Linked DNA regions of Phreatobacter oligotrophus. The protein of the gene in region 1 interacts with the protein of each later gene in a pairwise test. Links are inferred from orthologs where the notes say so. Each region holds a gene or a part of one and is shown in the gene's direction. Other genes may lie near its edges. The genes, in order: secD and pheT.

What was found.
Region 2: the proteins of secD (region 1) and pheT interact in binary tests that used the Escherichia coli proteins (3 or more experiments, as listed by UniProt). The link is inferred for Phreatobacter oligotrophus from one-to-one orthologs.

Annotation. Positions count from the first base shown.
Region 1 is NZ_PZZL01000004.1:9,333-17,600, forward strand. The notes cover bases 1,969-4,911. They hold secD (protein translocase subunit SecD), read left to right. Parts: upstream 1,969-2,603; coding sequence 2,604-4,220; downstream 4,221-4,911. Other genes in these bases: C8P69_RS09825 (ATP-binding protein), read right to left, coding at 1,969-2,144; yajC (preprotein translocase subunit YajC), read left to right, coding at 2,226-2,555; secF (protein translocase subunit SecF), read left to right, coding at 4,246-4,911. Outside these bases: C8P69_RS09820 (LysM peptidoglycan-binding domain-containing M23 family metallopeptidase), read left to right, coding at 1-969; more of C8P69_RS09825, read right to left, coding at 1,116-1,968; more of secF, read left to right, coding at 4,912-5,202; C8P69_RS09845 (Mth938-like domain-containing protein), read left to right, coding at 5,204-5,602; C8P69_RS09850 (phytoene/squalene synthase family protein), read left to right, coding at 5,609-6,493; C8P69_RS09855 (DUF1127 domain-containing protein), read right to left, coding at 6,497-6,661; C8P69_RS09860 (MgtC/SapB family protein), read right to left, coding at 6,798-8,069; excinuclease ABC subunit UvrA, read right to left, coding at 8,116-8,268. UniProt on the Escherichia coli protein: Part of the Sec protein translocase complex. Interacts with the SecYEG preprotein conducting channel. SecDF uses the proton motive force (PMF) to complete protein translocation after the ATP-dependent function of SecA.
Region 2 is NZ_PZZL01000007.1:20,891-29,264, reverse strand. What follows is about bases 2,336-5,384. They hold pheT (phenylalanine--tRNA ligase subunit beta), read left to right. Parts: upstream 2,336-2,675; coding sequence 2,676-5,093; downstream 5,094-5,384. Other genes in these bases: pheS (phenylalanine--tRNA ligase subunit alpha), read left to right, coding at 2,336-2,662. Also shown: rplT (50S ribosomal protein L20), read left to right, coding at 1-347; C8P69_RS15815 (Rieske 2Fe-2S domain-containing protein), read left to right, coding at 459-1,517; more of pheS, read left to right, coding at 1,580-2,335; C8P69_RS15800 (isochorismatase family protein), read right to left, coding at 5,388-5,978; C8P69_RS15795 (leucyl aminopeptidase family protein), read left to right, coding at 6,137-7,519; C8P69_RS15790 (acyl-CoA synthetase), read right to left, coding at 7,768-8,374.

The DNA of each region.
Region 1 (8,268 bases):
CTCGTCCGCCAGCCGGCCGAGGCCCAGGCCCGTGCCCAGGCTCCTGCCGCCGCTCCGACCCGGACCGCTGCCGTCGCGCCGGCCCAGCAGCAGGGCCGCTTGTCCTGGCAGTCCGGCGCCCAGCCGGCGGCTGCGACGCCCGCTCCGGCGGCTACCGCTGCCCGTCCGGCTCAGGCCACCCGCGGCACCCACACGGTGACCGGCGGCGAAACCCTCGCCGGTGTCGCCCGTCGCTATGGCGTGCCGCGTGACCAGCTTGCCGCCGCCAATGGTCTCCAGCCCAGCCAGTCGCTGCGGACCGGTCAGGTGCTGCGCCTTCCCGCCGTTCAGGCCTCCACGCCGGCCGCCACCCGCCAGGCTGCCGCAACGCCTGCGCCGACGCCGGCGCCCGCCGCCGCTCCCACGGCCCGCCGCGAGCAGGCCCAGCGCGCCGTCGCCGAGGCCCAGGCCACGCCGGCCGGCCGCCAGGCCGACCCGCAGCCGACCGCCGCGATCCCCTCGCAGGCCGCCATCACCCAGTCGACGGCGCAGCCGTCGCCGGCCGCCGCTGCCGAAACCGCCTCCGCAACCGCCGAGGCTCCCGCTCGCGCCGCCAATGCCGAGCCGCAGTTCCGCTGGCCGGTGCGTGGCCGCGTGGTCGCCGGCTTCCGCGCCGGCACCAATGACGGCATCAAGCTGTCGGTGCCGCAGGGCACGCCGGTAAAGGCCGCTGAGGACGGCGTCGTCGCCTATGCCGGCAACGAGCTGCGCGGTTACGGCAACCTCGTGCTGGTGCGCCACTCCAACGGCTACGTGACGGCCTATGCCCACAATTCGACGATCGCGGTGCGCCGCGGCGAGCAGGTTCGCCGTGGTCAGACCATCGCCGCCGCCGGCCAGACCGGCAACGTCTCCTCGCCGCAGCTCCACTTCGAGATCCGCCGCGGCGCGACGCCGGTCGATCCGATGACATTCCTCGGCGCGAACTGAGGAACGAGGCGTCACCACCTTTCCCGGGGCAACCGGGCACGACTAGTCGATCGGTCCTCTCCTGCGACCTCCAAAGGGACCGGTCATTTTCGGGGCGGCACGGCGGTGCCGCCCCACTTGTTTTTCAGGGTCAGTTTGCGCCGGGATCAGGCCTCGAGGCGCACGCCAAGGCGGCCGGCCAGGTCCTGGACGAACTGCCAGGCGACGCGGCCAGAGCGCGAGCCGCGCGTGGTCGCCCATTCCAACGCCTCGGCGCGCATGCGCTCGGCATCGGCCTTGAGGCCGAAATGCTCCGCATAGCCCTCGACCATGGCCAGATACTCGTCCTGGCTGCACTTGTGGAAGCCGAGCCAGAGGCCGAAGCGGTCCGACAGCGACACCTTTTCCTCGACGGCCTCGCCCGGATTGATCGAGGTCGAGCGCTCGTTCTCCATCATGTCGCGCGGCAGGAGATGCCGGCGGTTGGAGGTGGCGTAGAAGATGACATTGTCCGGCCGGCCCTCGATGCCGCCTTCGAGCACCGCCTTGAGCGACTTGTAGGAGGTGTCGTCGTGGTCGAAGGAGAGATCGTCGCAGAAGACGATGAAGCGCAGGTCGGTGGCGCGCACCAGCGCCATGAGCTGCGGCAGGCTCTCGATATCCTCGCGGTGGATCTCGACCAGCTTCAGGTTGGCGGAGAGGCCCTCGGCCACCCTCTGCCGGTTGACGGTGGCATGGGCGGCCTTGACCAGCGAGGACTTGCCCATGCCGCGGGAGCCCCACAGCAGGGCATTGTTGGCGGGCAGGCCCTCGGCGAAGCGCCGGGTGTTCTCGATCAGCGTGTCGCGCGCCCGGTCGATGCCCTTGAGCAGCACCATCTCCACGCGGTTGACCCGCGGCACCGGATCGAGGCGCGGTCCGTCGGGGTTCCACACGAAGGCGTCGGCCGCCGCGAAGTCAGGCCGGGGCGGCGGGGCAGGGGCCAGCCGCTCGAGCGCGGTGGCGATGCGTTCCAGAAGAGCGTGGGAGAGGGGATCGGACACGGGATGCCTCCGGCGACGGTCGCGGTCCCATGCACCAGCGTGTGTCCCTGCGCAACCGGACCACTGGAAAGACAGGCGCGCGGCAGCTACATGAGCAGTCCCGACGCTGCGTCCGCGACCTTTCGTTGCGGGGGCGTGGCGGCATCGTTGCATTCGACGCCTTCGTGGCTATAGTCCGCGCCGAAATTCCGCCCTGCTGCGCCTCCGAGCGGGGCCTTCCCACGAGGATCCTTCATGTTCATTACTCCGGCCTTCGCCCAGACCGGTGCGGGCGGCACCAACGACATCCTGATGTCGATGCTGCCCTTCATCCTCATCTTCATCATCATGTATTTCCTGATCCTGCGCCCCCAGCAGAAGAAGGTGAAGATGCATCAGGAGATGATCGGAAACCTCCGGCGCGGCGACCAGGTGACGCTGTCCGGCGGCCTGATCGGCCGGATCACCAAGGTGGTCGACGACACGACGATCGAGCTCGAGATCGCCGACAACGTCCGCGTTCGCGCCGCCAAGCAGTTCGTCTCGGAGCTGCGCTCGAAGAGCGAACCCGCCGACGAGAAGTGAAGCCACTCCGCACCGGCCGACCCGCCGACAGCCGAGGATGACCGATCGATGCTGAGCTTCACCCGCTGGAAGGCGACGCTGATTCTCATGACCGCCTTCGCGGTCATGCTGCTGGCGACGCCCAACCTCATGCCGCAGTCTTGGGTGGACAAGCTGCCGCGGGCGTTGCGCACCCACATGACCCTCGGCCTCGATCTCCAGGGCGGCGTCGACCTGCGCCTGCAGGTCGATTCGGACGAGGTGCGGCGGACCATGCTGGAGAACCTGCGCGACGACGTGCGCCGCGTGCTGCGCGATGCGCGCCTTCAGGTCCAGAACATCGGCTTCCAGGGCAACGCGGTCGTCGTGCGCCTGCGCGAGGGCCAGAACGGCGACCTCGCGCTCACCGAACTGCGCAAGATCCCGCAGGCGATAGGCGGCGCCTTCTCGACCACCGGCCAGTTTGATTCCGAGGTCTCGCGCTCCGGTGACACCTTCACCGTCACGGCCACCGATGCCGGCATCCGCGACAAGGTCTCCCGCGCCGTCACCCAGTCCATCGAGGTGGTGCGCCGCCGTATCGACCAGCTCGGCACCACCGAGCCGGTCATCCAGCGCCAGGGCCTCGACCGCATCCTCCTGCAGGTGCCGGGCGAGAAGGACCCGCGCCGCCTGAAGGACATCCTCGGCCAGACCGCGAAGCTCGAATTCCGCCTCGTCGACCAGTCCATGACGCCGGAACAGGCGATTTCGGGCCGTCCGCCGGCCGACAGCGCCATCCTCTATGAGGAGGTCAAGGAGGGGAATCGCGTCGTCCAGCAGATCCCCTACGTGATCCAGCGCCGCGTCATCGTCTCGGGCGAGGAGCTGATCGACGCCCAGGCCGCGTTCAACGCCCAGCAGGCGGAATGGGTGGTGAGCTTCCGCTTCAATGCCTCGGGCGGCCGCAAGTTCGCCCAGACCACCACCGAGAACGTCAACCGGCCCTTCGCCATCGTCCTCGACAACAAGGTGATCTCGGCGCCGGTCATCCGCGAGCCGATCCTCGGTGGTTCTGGCCAGATCTCCGGCCGCTTCACGGCGGAGAGCTCGGCGAACCTCGCCCTGCTGCTGCGCGCCGGCGCGCTGCCCGCTCCGCTTACCGTCGTCGAGGAACGCACCGTCGGCGCCTCGCTCGGCCAGGATTCGATCACCTCGGGCACCCGGGCCGCGATCATCGGCTCGATCTTCGTGCTGGTCTATATCTTTGCGACCTATGGGCTTTTTGGCCTTTTCGCCAACATCGCCGTCATCGTGAACGTCGTCATGATGTTCGGCCTGCTCAGCCTGATCGGCGCGACGCTGACGCTGCCCGGCATCGCCGGCATCGTGCTGACCGTCGGCATGGCCGTCGACTCCAACGTGCTGATCTTCGAGCGCATCCGCGAGGAATCGCGCGCCGGCCGAAGCGTCATCGCCTCGATCGATGGCGGCTTCACCAAGGCCATGGGCACCATCATGGATGCCAACGTCACCCAGCTCCTCACCTCCATCATCCTGTTCTACCTCGGAACAGGCCCGGTGAAGGGCTTCGCGCTGACGCTCGGCCTCGGCATCGTCACCACCATGTTCACCGCCATCACCTTCACGCGCTACCTCGTCGTGCTGTGGCTGCGCTGGTTCAAGCCGGCGCGGGTGCCGATGTGACCGGACGGCAGGGAGACTGAAGACCGTGCGCCTGCTCCGACTCATCCCGGACGACACCAAGTTCGGTTTCATGCGGTTCCGTCCGATTGCCTTCGGCATTTCGGCCTTCATCGCCGCTGCGACCATCATCGGCTTCCTGACGATCGGCCTGAACATCGGCATCGATTTCAAGGGCGGCACCCTCGTCGAGCTTCAGACGAAGCAGGGCAACGCCAATCTCAGCGAGCTGCGCACCCGCCTGCAGGCCGCCAATGTCGGCGACGTCCAGCTGCAGGAGTTTGGCGGTCCCAACCTCGTCATGCTGCGCTATGGCGAGCAGCCCGGCGGCGAGCGGGGACAGCAGGCGGCCTTGCGCCGCGTCACCGGCCTGATCGAGGCCGATTACGACATCCGCCGCACGGAGGTCGTCGGTCCGACCGTGTCGGCCGAGCTCGTCCAGATGTCGGTCATCGGCGTGATCCTCTCGATCCTCGCCGTGCTGATCTACTTGTGGTTCCGCTTCGAATGGCAGTTTGCCGTGGCGGCGATGATCGCGACGCTGCACGACGTGACGGCCATCATGGCCTTCTACATCTTCACCCAGTCCGATTTCGACATCACCTCGATCGCCTCGGTGCTGACCATCATCGGCTATTCGCTCAACGACACCGTCGTGGTGTTCGACCGAATCCGCGAAATGATGCGCAAGCACAAGAAGATGCCGGTGGCCGAACTGCTCGACATCGCCATCAACTCGACCCTGTCGCGCACCACCATCACTGCCACCACGACCTTCCTCGCGCTGCTCGGCCTGTTTTTCTTCGGCGGCGAGGTCATCCAGGGCTTCACGGCCTCGATGCTGGTCGGCGTCATCATCGGCACCTATTCGTCGATCTTCATCGCCTCGCCCATCCTCATCTATCTCGGCCTGCGCACCGGCGGCTTCGGCGCCACGCGCCAGGCGGAGGAGGAGGGCGACGCGGCGGCCAAGGCCCGGGCCTGACGTGGCCCGCGGCGAGCCGATCCGCGTCCTCCACGACGGCTTCGTCCCCGGTCGCTTCGCCATCGACGCCTATGGGCGAGGCGGCTTTCGCTTCGCCGACATGAGCCATCGCGGCTCCATCCTGGCGCTGCCCTCGGGCATTCATGCCTGGCCAGTCATGTCGCTCACGGATGTCGGCGTGGAGAGCTTCGACAAGGCCGTGGCCGAGCGGGCCGCCATCGATGTGCTGCTGCTCGGCACCGGCCCGACCCCAATTCCGGTTGATGATGCGATCCGCTGGATCCTGCGCGATGCCGGCATCGGCCTCGAGGTCATGGCGACCGGCGCCGCGGCGCGCACCTACAACATCATGCTCGGCGAGAATCGCCGCGTCGCTGCCGCCCTCATGGCGGTGGATTGAACCGGCATGGACGTTCCGCCCCGGCCCGAGGCTCTCACTGCTGCCTTCGCCCATTGCGACGCGGCCGTGCGCGAGGGCGACAAGGACCGCTGGCTCGCCAGCCTCTTCGCGCCGGAAGACAGGCGCGCCGACCTTCTGGCGCTCTATGCCTTCAACCTCGAAGTGGCCTCGGTGCGCGAGCGCGTGCGCGAGGCGCTGCCCGGCGAGGTCCGCCTGCAATGGTGGCGCGATGTGCTGGAAGGCGCGGGGCGGGGGGACGTCCAGTCCCATCCCGTGGCCGCCGCCCTCCTCGACGTGGTGCAGCGCCACCGCCTGTCGGTCGCCCCGCTTGTCGCCTTGATCGATGCGCGGGTCGCCGATCTCTACGACGACCTCTTTCCGACCGTCGGTGATCTCGAAGGCTATTGCGGCGAGACGAGTTCGGCCGTGATGCAGATGGCCGCCCTGATCCTCTGCGGAGGCGACGATCCCCGCTCGGCCGATCTCGCCGGCCATGCCGGCATCGCCTATGCGGTGGCGGGGATGTTGCGCAGCTTCGCGCCGCTGGCTGCCGCCGGACGCGTCCAGCTTCCTGCGGAGATGCTGGAGGCACAGGGCGTCACGCGCGAGGACATCGTCGCGCGGCGGAAGCCGGAGGCTGTGCGGTTGGTCCGGAACGAGGCGATCGCCCTTGCGCGGCGCCATCTCGCGGCGGCCGAAGCGGCGATGAGCGGCGCCGATCGGCGGACGCTGGCGGCCTTCGTGGGTCTTGCGACAGTCGGGCCGCGGCTCGACCGTCTCTCGCGGCATACGGATCCCTTTGCGCCGGCCCCCGACCTGCCGCAATGGCGCAGGCAATGGGCCATGTGGCGCTGGGCCCGGCGCTGGGCGCGGCAGGATCGCCGCGCCTGATCGTCAGGCGGCGTCGGCAACCTTGCGGGCGATGTACTCGATCTCGCCGCGCTGGAAGCCGAGGTCGGCCAGGGCGCGGTCATCGAGCTGGGTCAGCTCCTCGCGGGTGCGCAGGTAGACAATGTGGGCCTTGAAGCGGGCGATCAGGGCGTTGAGCAGGTACAGCATGGCGGACAACCTCGAACGGACAGACGATCATTCGTTCGCGAACGATCTGACGCTTACATAGTCATTTTGCTGCAGTTGCGAGATGAGAAATTGTGCACCGCAGCTATGCCTTGGGCACATGGGGCGTTAACGGCGATTAACCAAGCATCGCCAAGGCGATGAAGGTCGCCGCGCCGGCCGCGAGCGCGAGGCCCGAGACCCCGGCGAAGATCGCCCCGAAACGTCCCGACCCCAGCGCCAGTCCGTAAGCCGCCTTGGCCAGGGTGTTGGCCGCGACGGCGATCAGCATGGCGCGGGCGGCGGCCTCGACGGTCAGGCCATGGCCGGCAAGCCCCGCCGCGGTGATCACCGGCGCGTCCACGTCGGCAAGGCCGGAGAGGGCGGAGACCGCGAAGACGCCCGCATCGCCGAACCAGGCTGCTCCCGCGCGCGTGGCGAAGGCGATGGCGCTGAGCAGGACGGCCAGCTGGATGACCCGCCAGAGATCGAAAGGATTGGTGGCGGCGGCCTCGGCATGGTCGCCGGTGTCCCGGCGCGCCAGGATGAGCGCGGCTCCTGCGGCGACCAGCGCACCGGCGCCAAGGGCCGGGCCCACCAGCGGCAGGGCCGCTGGCGCCAGTGTCGCGATGATCAGGCCGGTCCGGACATACGAGACGACACCGGCCGCCAGCGCTCCGGCCGCGAGGCGCGGCGCATCTCCGCCTTCGGCGGCGTGGCGGGCATTGGTGATGGTCGCAGCCGTCGAGGAGAGAAGCCCGCCGACCGCTCCGGCCACGAGCTCGCCGTGCCGTTCGCCGAGCAGCTTCACCGCGACATAGCCCACGAAGGAGATGGCCGCGAGCAGGATGGCGAGCGTCCAGATCCGCGCCGGCGAGACCCCGCCGAAGGGGCCGATGGGGTCATTCGGCACGAGCGGCAGGATGACGAAGGTCATGGCCAGCAGCACGATGGCCGCCCGCAGTTCCGCGAAGGTGAGCGCCTCGACGAAGCGGTGAAGCCCCTCCCGGGCCGCCAGGATGCAGACGAGGATGACGCCGCCCGCCCCGGCGATCCGGAGATCACCGATCACGGCCAAGGCGCCGAGTGCGAAGGGGACCATCGCCGCGGCGACCGAGGTGACGGAGAAGCGTCCCTCGGCGACCTGTTCGCGATACTGGAACAGGCCGAACACCGCGGAGAGGCCAAGGAACATGGCGGCGAGGAGCAATCCGCGCAGGCCCTGCGCGCCCAGCGCCTGGTCCAGCGCGGCCGACAGCCCGCCAAGTCCGCCGATCAGCGTGAAGGTGCGCAGTCCCGCCGTGCGCTGGCCATCGCTCTCGTCGCGGTCGCGCCAGTGCCGCTCGGCGCCGACCAGCGCCCCGATGGCGATGGCAATGCCGAGACGCTGCGCCAATTCGAGGTCTGTCATCATGGGTCCTGGCGACGGGACGCGTGACGTCCCGCCGGGGATCCTATCACTCCGCCGCCTCGCGCTTCACCTTGATCGGCCGGCGCTCCAGAACCTCGGCGAGGAACCGGCCGGTATGGCTGCGCTTCTCGCGGGCGATGACCTCGGGCGGCCCCTCGGCCACCACTTCGCCGCCGCCGTCGCCACCCTCCGGGCCCAT
Region 2 (8,374 bases), on another replicon or contig:
GCGTCACGTCCCACGCCAAGCATAAGAAGGTCCTGAAGGCCGCCTCCGGCTTCCGGGGTCGCCGCAAGAACACCATCCGCGCCGCAAAGGCTGCCGTCGACAAGTCGATGCAGTACGCGACGCGTGACCGTCGCAACAAGAAGCGCAACTACCGCGCCCTGTGGATCCAGCGCATCAACGCTGCTGTCCGCGAGCACGGCCTGACCTATTCGCGCTTCATCGCCGGCCTCATCGGCGCCGGCATCGCCGTCGACCGCAAGGTCCTCTCCGACCTCGCCATCACGGCGCCGGAGGGTTTTGCGGCCCTGGTCGAAAAGGCCAAGGGATCGCTGCCGGCGAACGCCTGATCCTCCTCTCGGGGATCACGACATCAAAGCCCGCGCGACCCTCCCCGGGGGGTGGCGCGGGCTTTGTCCTTTCACGGACTGAAGCGACGCTTTCGTGCGCACGGTGAGGACATGCAGGGACTGACGGCCGAGATCATCAAGGGGCTCTGGTACGTGGCGCTGCCGGGCCGCGACCTCAAAGCCGGCGCGATGACGGCGAAGACGCTGCTCGGCGAGCCGATGCTGTTCGGCCGCACCGCCTCGGGCGAGGTCTTCGCGCTGCGCGATGCCTGCCCGCATCGCGGCATTCCGCTGCGCTATGGCACCTTCGACGGCACCTCTGTCCAGTGCTGCTACCACGGCTGGCGCTTCGACAAGACGGGCACCTGCGTGGAGATCCCGTCGCTGCGCGAGGGCCAGCAGATGGACCTCTCGAAGATCTGCACGCCCTCCTACCCCTGCGTCGAGAGCCAGGGCCTCGTCTGGGTCTTCGTGCCGCGCGCCGGCGAGACGCCGGCCGAGGCGGGCTATCCCGCGCCGCCGCTGATGCCCGATTTCGACGCGGGCGAGGCGCCGCGCTTCCACTGCATGCTGCCCTTCCACTGCTCGATGGACCATGCCGCCTTCGGGCTCATGGACCCGACCCACGCGGCCTATGTCCACACCTCCTGGTGGTTCAAGAAGGGCGCCAAGAAGCTCCGGCCGAAGGAGAAGGTCTTCGCGCCCTCCGAGCTCGGCTGGTCGATGGTGCGCCACGAACTTCCCCCCCAGAACATCGCCTACAAGATCCTCGGCACCCCGGTGACCACCGAGATCAGCTACATGCTGCCGGGCCTTCGGATCGAGAACATCCGCGGCTCGAAGATGCAGGCGACAGGGCTCACCGCCATCACGCCCGTCAACGAGGGCGAGACCGAGGTGCACCAGTTCTTCTGGGTCTCCGCCGGCTGGCTCTCGGCGGCGAAGCCCCTGGTCGAGCATCTCATGCGCGTCTTCCTCGACCAGGACCGCGTCGTGGTGATCCGCCAGCGCGAGGGCCTCGTCCATGATCCCAAGCTCATGCTCATCAACGATGCCGATACCCAGGCGCGCTGGTGGATGCGGGTGAAGGACGCCTTCGTGAAGGCGCAGGCCGACGGCAAGCCCTTCGAAAATCCCATCCAGCCGATGACGCTCCGCTGGCGCAGCTGAGGCGCTTGACCGCGCCCCCGCCAGCCGCCAAACGACACCAGCCCGATAGCCCGTGTGACCCGATGACCGATCTTTCCACGCTCGAAAACGACCTGATGGCCCAGATCGCGGCATCCGCCGACGAGGCCGCGCTGGAGGCGGTGCGCGTCGCCGCCCTCGGCAAGAAGGGCTCGATCTCCGCCCTGCTCGCGACCCTCGGCCAGATGGCCCCGGAGGAGCGCAAGACCGCCGGCGCCGCCATCAACCAGGTGAAGGACCGCGTCACGGAAGCGCTGACCGCCCGGCGCGACGTGCTGAAGGCCGCGGCCCTCGATGCGCGGCTTGCCGCCGAGACGATCGACGTGACGCTGCCCGTGCGCGAGAGCCCGACCGAGGCGGGGCGCATCCACCCGATCAGCCAGGTGATGGATGAGCTCACTGCCATCTTCGCCGATATGGGCTTCGCCATCGCCGAAGGCCCGGATATCGAGACGGACGACTACAATTTCACCAAGCTGAACTTCCCCGAGGGCCATCCGGCCCGCGAGATGCACGACACGTTCTTCTTCAACCCGAAGGCGGATGGCGAGCGCCTGCTGCTGCGCACCCACACCTCGCCGGTGCAGGTCCGCACCATGCTGTCGAAGAAGCCGCCCATCCGCGTCATCTGCCCGGGCCGCACCTATCGCTGCGACAGCGACCAGACCCACACGCCGATGTTCCACCAGGTCGAGGGCCTGGTCATCGACAAGGGCAGCCACATCGGCCACCTCAAGTGGATCCTCGAGGAGTTCTGCAAGGCCTTCTTCGAGGTCGACAGCGTGAAGATGCGCTTCCGCCCCTCCTTCTTCCCCTTCACCGAACCGTCGATGGAGGTGGACATCCAGTGCAACCGCCAGGGCGGCGAGGTGCGCTTCGGCGAAGGCGAGGACTGGCTGGAGATCCTCGGCTGCGGGATGGTCCATCCCAACGTCATCCGCAATTGCGGGCTCGATCCCGACATCTACCAGGGGTTCGCCTGGGGCATGGGGATCGATCGCATCGCCATGCTGAAATACGGCATCAACGACCTCCGCCAGTTCTTCGAGGCCGACGTGCGCTGGCTGAGCCATTACGGCTTCCGCCCGCTCGACCTGCCGACGCTGGCCGGCGGCCTGTCGAGCTGAGGGGAGACATCCGATGAAGTTCACGCTCTCCTGGCTCAAGGACCATCTCGAGACCGAGGCCTCCCTCGCCGAGATCACCGAGACGCTCACCCGCATCGGCCTCGAGGTCGAGGCGGTGGATGATCCCGGCGCGAAGCTCGCCGCCTTCACCATCGCCTATGTCGTCTCGGCCGAGCAGCACCCGAACGCCGACCGCCTGCGCGTCTGCATGGTGGATACGGGCGAGGGCGCCCCGGTGCAGGTCGTCTGCGGCGCGCCGAATGCCCGCACCGGCATGAAGTCGGTCTTCTCGCCGCCCGGCACCTACATTCCCGGCAAGGACATCACGCTGGGGGTCGGCACGATCCGGGGCGTCGAGAGCCGCGGCATGCTCTGCTCGGCGGCCGAGCTGCAGATCTCCGAGGACCATGACGGCATCATCGACCTGCCGGCCGATGCGCCGGTCGGCGCCCGCTATGTCGACTGGGCCCACCTCTCCGATCCGGTCATCGAGATCAACCTGACGCCGAACCGTCCGGACTGCACCTCGATCCACGGCATTGCCCGCGACCTCGCGGCGGCCGGCCTCGGCAAGCTCAAGACCGACGTGGTCCAGCCGGTGAAGGGCGCCTTCCCGAACCCGCAGAAGGTCTCGCTCGCCTTCGCCCAGGGCGAGGAGAAGTACTGCCCGGCCTTCGCGCTGCGCCTGGTGCGCGGCGTCAAGAACGGCCCGTCGCCGGAATGGATGCAGCGGCGCCTCAAGGCCATCGGCCTTCGCCCGATCAATGCCCTCGTCGATGTCACCAATTACGTGACCTTCGACCGCGGCCGCCCGCTCCACGTCTTCGACGCCAAGAAGGTGAAGGGCACGCTGGTCGTCCGCCGCTCGCAGGCGGGCGAGACCGTGCTCGGCCTTGACGGCCGCGTCTATGGCTTCACCGGCAACGAGACCGTCATCGCCGATGACAATGGCGTCGAGAGCATTGCCGGCGTCATGGGCGGCGAGCATTCCGGCTGCGACGAGGGCACCACCGACGTGCTGATCGAGTCGGCGCTGTGGGACCCGATGGACATCGCCCGCACCGGCCGCAGCCTCGGCATCGTCACCGATGCGCGCTATCGCTTCGAGCGCGGCGTCGATCCGAACTTCACGCTGTCGGGCGTCGAGCTGGCCACCCGCCTCGTCATGGACATGTGCGGCGGCGTGCCCTCCGAGGTGACGCTCGAGGGCGCCATTCCCGATACCGGCTTCGTCATCAACTTCCCGCTGAACGAGACCAAGCGCCTCACCGGCCTCGAGGTCTCCGATCGGGAGCAGAAGCGCATCCTCGAGCATCTCGGCTTCGACGTCTCCGGCAATGGCCCGATGATCAAGGTCTCGCCGCCCTCGTGGCGGCCGGACGTGCATGGCAAGGCCGACATCGCCGAAGAGGTGATGCGCATTGCCGGCGTCGACCGCGTGCCCTCCACCCCGCTCGACCGCGGCGGAACGGTGCCGAAGCCGGTGCTGACCCTCATCCAGAAGCGCACGCGCATCGCCAAGCGCACCCTTGCCAGCCGCGGCATGGTCGAGGCGGTGACCTGGAGCTTCATCTCGAAGGCGCAGGCGGAGCTCTTCGGCGGCGGCCAGCCGGCGCTGGCGCTCGCCAATCCCATCGCCTCCGATCTCTCGGACATGCGGCCGACCCTGCTCGTCGGCCTTGCCACCGCCGCCCAGCGCAATGCCGATCGCGGCTATGGCGACGTGGCGCTGTTCGAGGTCGGCCAGGTGTTCAAGGGCGACCGCCCCGAGGACCAGTTCATTGCCGCCACGGGCCTGCGCCGTGGCCTTGCCAAGCCCGCTGGCGCCGGTCGCCACTGGCAGGGTTCGGCTGCGGCTGACGTCTACGACATCAAGGCTGATGCGATGGCGGTGCTCGCCGCCGCCGGCGCGCCGATGGCCGGCATCCAGGTGGTGCAGGGCGGTCCGGCCTGGTTCCATCCCGGCCGCTCCGGCACGTTCCAGATGGGTCCGCAGACGGTGTTCGGCGCCTTCGGCGAGCTGCATCCGCGGGTGCTCGAGGCGCTCGACGTGAAGGGCCCGGTGCTCGCCTTCGAGCTCATCCTTGACAAGCTGCCGCCGCCCAAGGCGCGCCCGACCCGGGCGAAGCCGCAGCTCGTCCTGTCGCCCTTCCAGCCGGTGGAACGCGACTTCGCCTTCCTGGTCGACCGGACGGTGAAGGCCGGCGATCTCGTCAAGGCGGCGCAGGGCGTGGACAAGCAGCTCATCACCGGCGTGCAGGTCTTCGACGTCTACGAGGGCAAGGGCATCGACGAGGCGAAGAAGTCGGTCGGCATCGCGGTGACGCTGCAGCCGAAGGACAAGACGCTGACCGATGCCGAGATCGACGCGGTGGCCGCGAAGATCGTCGCCGAGGTGACCAAGAAGACCGGCGGCACGCTGCGGGCGTGAGGTCAGGTGCTTCGGCTTCACCTCTCCCCGGCGGGGAGAGGTCGGCGCGCAGCGCCCGCTGAACTGGGCTTGCACGTCGCAAGTGCGTCCTTCGAGGCTCGTCCGGGACGATGCTGTCGCATCGCCCGGATTCGCACCTCAGGATGAGGATGTGGGAGACTTGCAGTCCGGCCGGTTCAAGGCCAACTGCTCCCTTGAGTATGCCTGCGGCCTGCCAACCTCCACCTCCCTCATCCTGAGGTGCGAGCGCAGCGAGCCTCGAAGGACGCACTTCGGTGATGCAGCCCTTCGCCCTCAGACGATCTCGCTTACTGTGAACACGCCGGCGAACCGGTCCGCCAGCGCGGCGAGTTCGGCCGTGTGCAGGCTCGCCGCATCGATGACGCCGCCGCCGGGCTTCGGCAAGTCGCGTGTGGCGCAGGCATCCGCGGCAATCGCCGCGGCATAGCCGAGGTCGAGGGCGGCGCGCGCCGTCGACGACACGCACATATGGGTCATGAAACCGGCGAAGATCAGCGTCGGGCCGGGCGGACCCACCAACTCCTGCAGGTTGGTGCCGGAGAACGAGTTCGGCCGCGGCTTCTCCACCACGGCCTCTCCGGCCACGGGCGCGACCGCGTCGACGATGGCGCCGCGATGGGCCTCGCGGTCGAAGAGCGAGCCCTTGCCACCCTTGTGGGCGACGTGGACGACCTTGGCGCCGGCCGCCCGGGCGCGGGCCAGCAGGTCGGCCGCCTTCTGCACCGCCGGCGCAGCTCCGGGGAGGGCGATGGGGCCTTCCAGATATTCGTTCTGGATGTCGATGAGGACGAGGATGGACTCGGCAAGTTTCGGCGGCTGGGGCGAGCGTCCGGCGAGCTCGAGCAGGGTTTTCGGCGCGGTCATGGCTTTGCCTCGGGCAGCGGAGAGGGGCGCGCATCAAAGGCGCTCGACGCACCGGCGTAAACCGCGGCGCGAGCGGGGGCCTCATGCGTGGTACGCGCGGGGTGACAGGGCGGTGTCGCAGGCCTAGCGTGGCCGCCTCGCTGCGGCACAGGATCCCCATGCACCCGCTTCTTCGCCCCTCCGGCACGGCCGGCGCCACCTCCGTGACCTTCGTCACGCCCAAGACCTTTGCCGCGGTGAAGGCCCGGCTGAGGCCCGCGCAGCAGACCTTCCTGGAGGCGACGGGCTTCGAGCCGAAGTCCGGCCGTACGGCCATCCTTCCCGACGCCAAGGGCGCGGTGGGTGCGGTGCTGTTCGGCATCGAGCCGGAGGACGCGCGCCATCGCGATCCGCTGCTCGTCGGCAAGCTGCCCGGCCAGCTTCCGGCCGGCCTCTACCACTTCGCCAACGACCCCGGCGACCTGACCCGCGCCGCCTTTGCCTGGATCGCCGGGCAATACCGCTTCTCCCGCTACAAGAAGGGGTCGGCGAAGGAGGTGCTGCTCGTCGTGCCCTCCGGCGTCGACGGCGAGGCGGTGACGCAGGCCGCCGAGGCGACGACCATCGCGCGCGACCTCATCAACACGCCGGCCAACGACCTCGGCCCGGCGGAGCTCGAGACCGCGATCCGCGACCTCGCCAAGCGCCACCGCGCCAAGGTGACCGCCATCGTCGGCGATGATCTCCTCAAGCAGAACTTCCCGATGATCCATGCGGTGGGCGCTGCCTCGCCGCGGGCGCCGCGCCTCGTCGACCTCGTCTGGGGCAACGAGAAGCATCCGAAGGTGACGCTGGTCGGCAAGGGGGTCTGCTTCGACACGGGCGGGCTCGACCTCAAGCCCTCCTCCTCCATGCTGCTGATGAAGAAGGACATGGGCGGCGCGGCGGCGGCCATCGGCCTCGCGCATATGATCATGGCGGCGCGCCTTCCCGTCCGGCTGCGGCTTCTTGTGCCGGCTGTGGAGAATGCCGTTGCCGGCAACGCGTTTCGTCCGGGCGATGTCTTCCCGACCCGCAAGGGCCTCACCGTCGAGATCGGCAACACCGATGCCGAAGGGCGGCTCATCCTCTGCGATGCGCTGACCCTCGCCGACGAGGAGGCACCGGTGATCCTTGCCGATTTCGCCACGCTCACGGGCGCGGCGCGGGTGGCGCTCGGGCCGGACCTGCCGCCGGTCTATACCCATGACGACGCGTTGGCCGCAGAGCTCGCCGCGGCGGGAATGGCGGTGGGCGATCCGGTCTGGCGGCTGCCGCTCTGGCAGCCCTATGCGAGCGGCCTCGACAGCAAGGTCGCCGACATGAACAACGTCACGACCGGCGGCTTTGCGGGCTCGATCACGGCGGCGCTCTATCTCGCCCGCTTCGTCGAGAAGGCGGGAAGCTGGCTGCATGCCGATGTCTTCGGCTGGGTGCCGTCGGAGAAGCCCGGGCGGCCGCAGGGCGGCGAGATGCAGGCGGCGCGGGCGCTGTTCGAGGTGCTGAAAAGCCGGTTCGGGTGAGCACCAGAGAAGAATAGCCTCACCCGCACCCTCCTCGCGCTGCGCGTAGGGAGGTTGATCCCTCTCCCCTCGTGGGAGAGGGTGCCCGCGTGAGCGGGCGACACGCGCCCCCTCATCCGGCGCCTGACGGCGCCACCTTCTCCCACGAGGGGAGAAGGAGCGCGGAACCGGCCTCCGCAGGCACACCCCCAGCTCCCCCGCCGCGAGGAGGTGAAGGGGCGCCGGGCCGAGCCACTCCGCCCGCCGCCTCACCCCTCCGCGCTGACGGTCCCCTTCTCGATCAGCATCTCGCGGATGAGCTTCTTCGGCACCTTGCCGTAGCCGGATTTCGGCAGCTCGTCCCAGACCACGACCTGCCTGGGCATCTTGTAGCGCGCGAGCTTGCCGTCGAGGTGCCTGAGGATGTCTCCCTCCGCAACCGACGCCCCCGGCCGCGCCACGAGCACGGCGATGCCGGCCTCGCCCCAGCGGCGGTCGGGCACGCCGAGCACCGCCACCTCCGCCACCGCAGGATGGGTGAGGATCACCTCCTCGATCTCGCGCGGATAGACGTTGGAGCCGCCGGATATGTACATGTCGGAGGCCCGGCCGGTGATGTAGACATAGCCCTCCTCATCGCGGTGGCCGAGGTCCCCTGTGCGGAAGAAGCCGTCGCGGAAGGACTTGGCGTTGGCCTCGGGATTGTCGAAATAGCCGGCAAAGACCGCGGGCCCGGCGACGCAGATCTCGCCGGTCTCGAAGGGCGGCAGCTCGCGCCCCGCATCGTCGAGGATCCGCACGTCCATCGCCGTGCGCGGGAAGCCGCAGGTGCCGATGCGGCCCTGCACAGCGTCGTCGGCATCGTGCTCGCGCGGC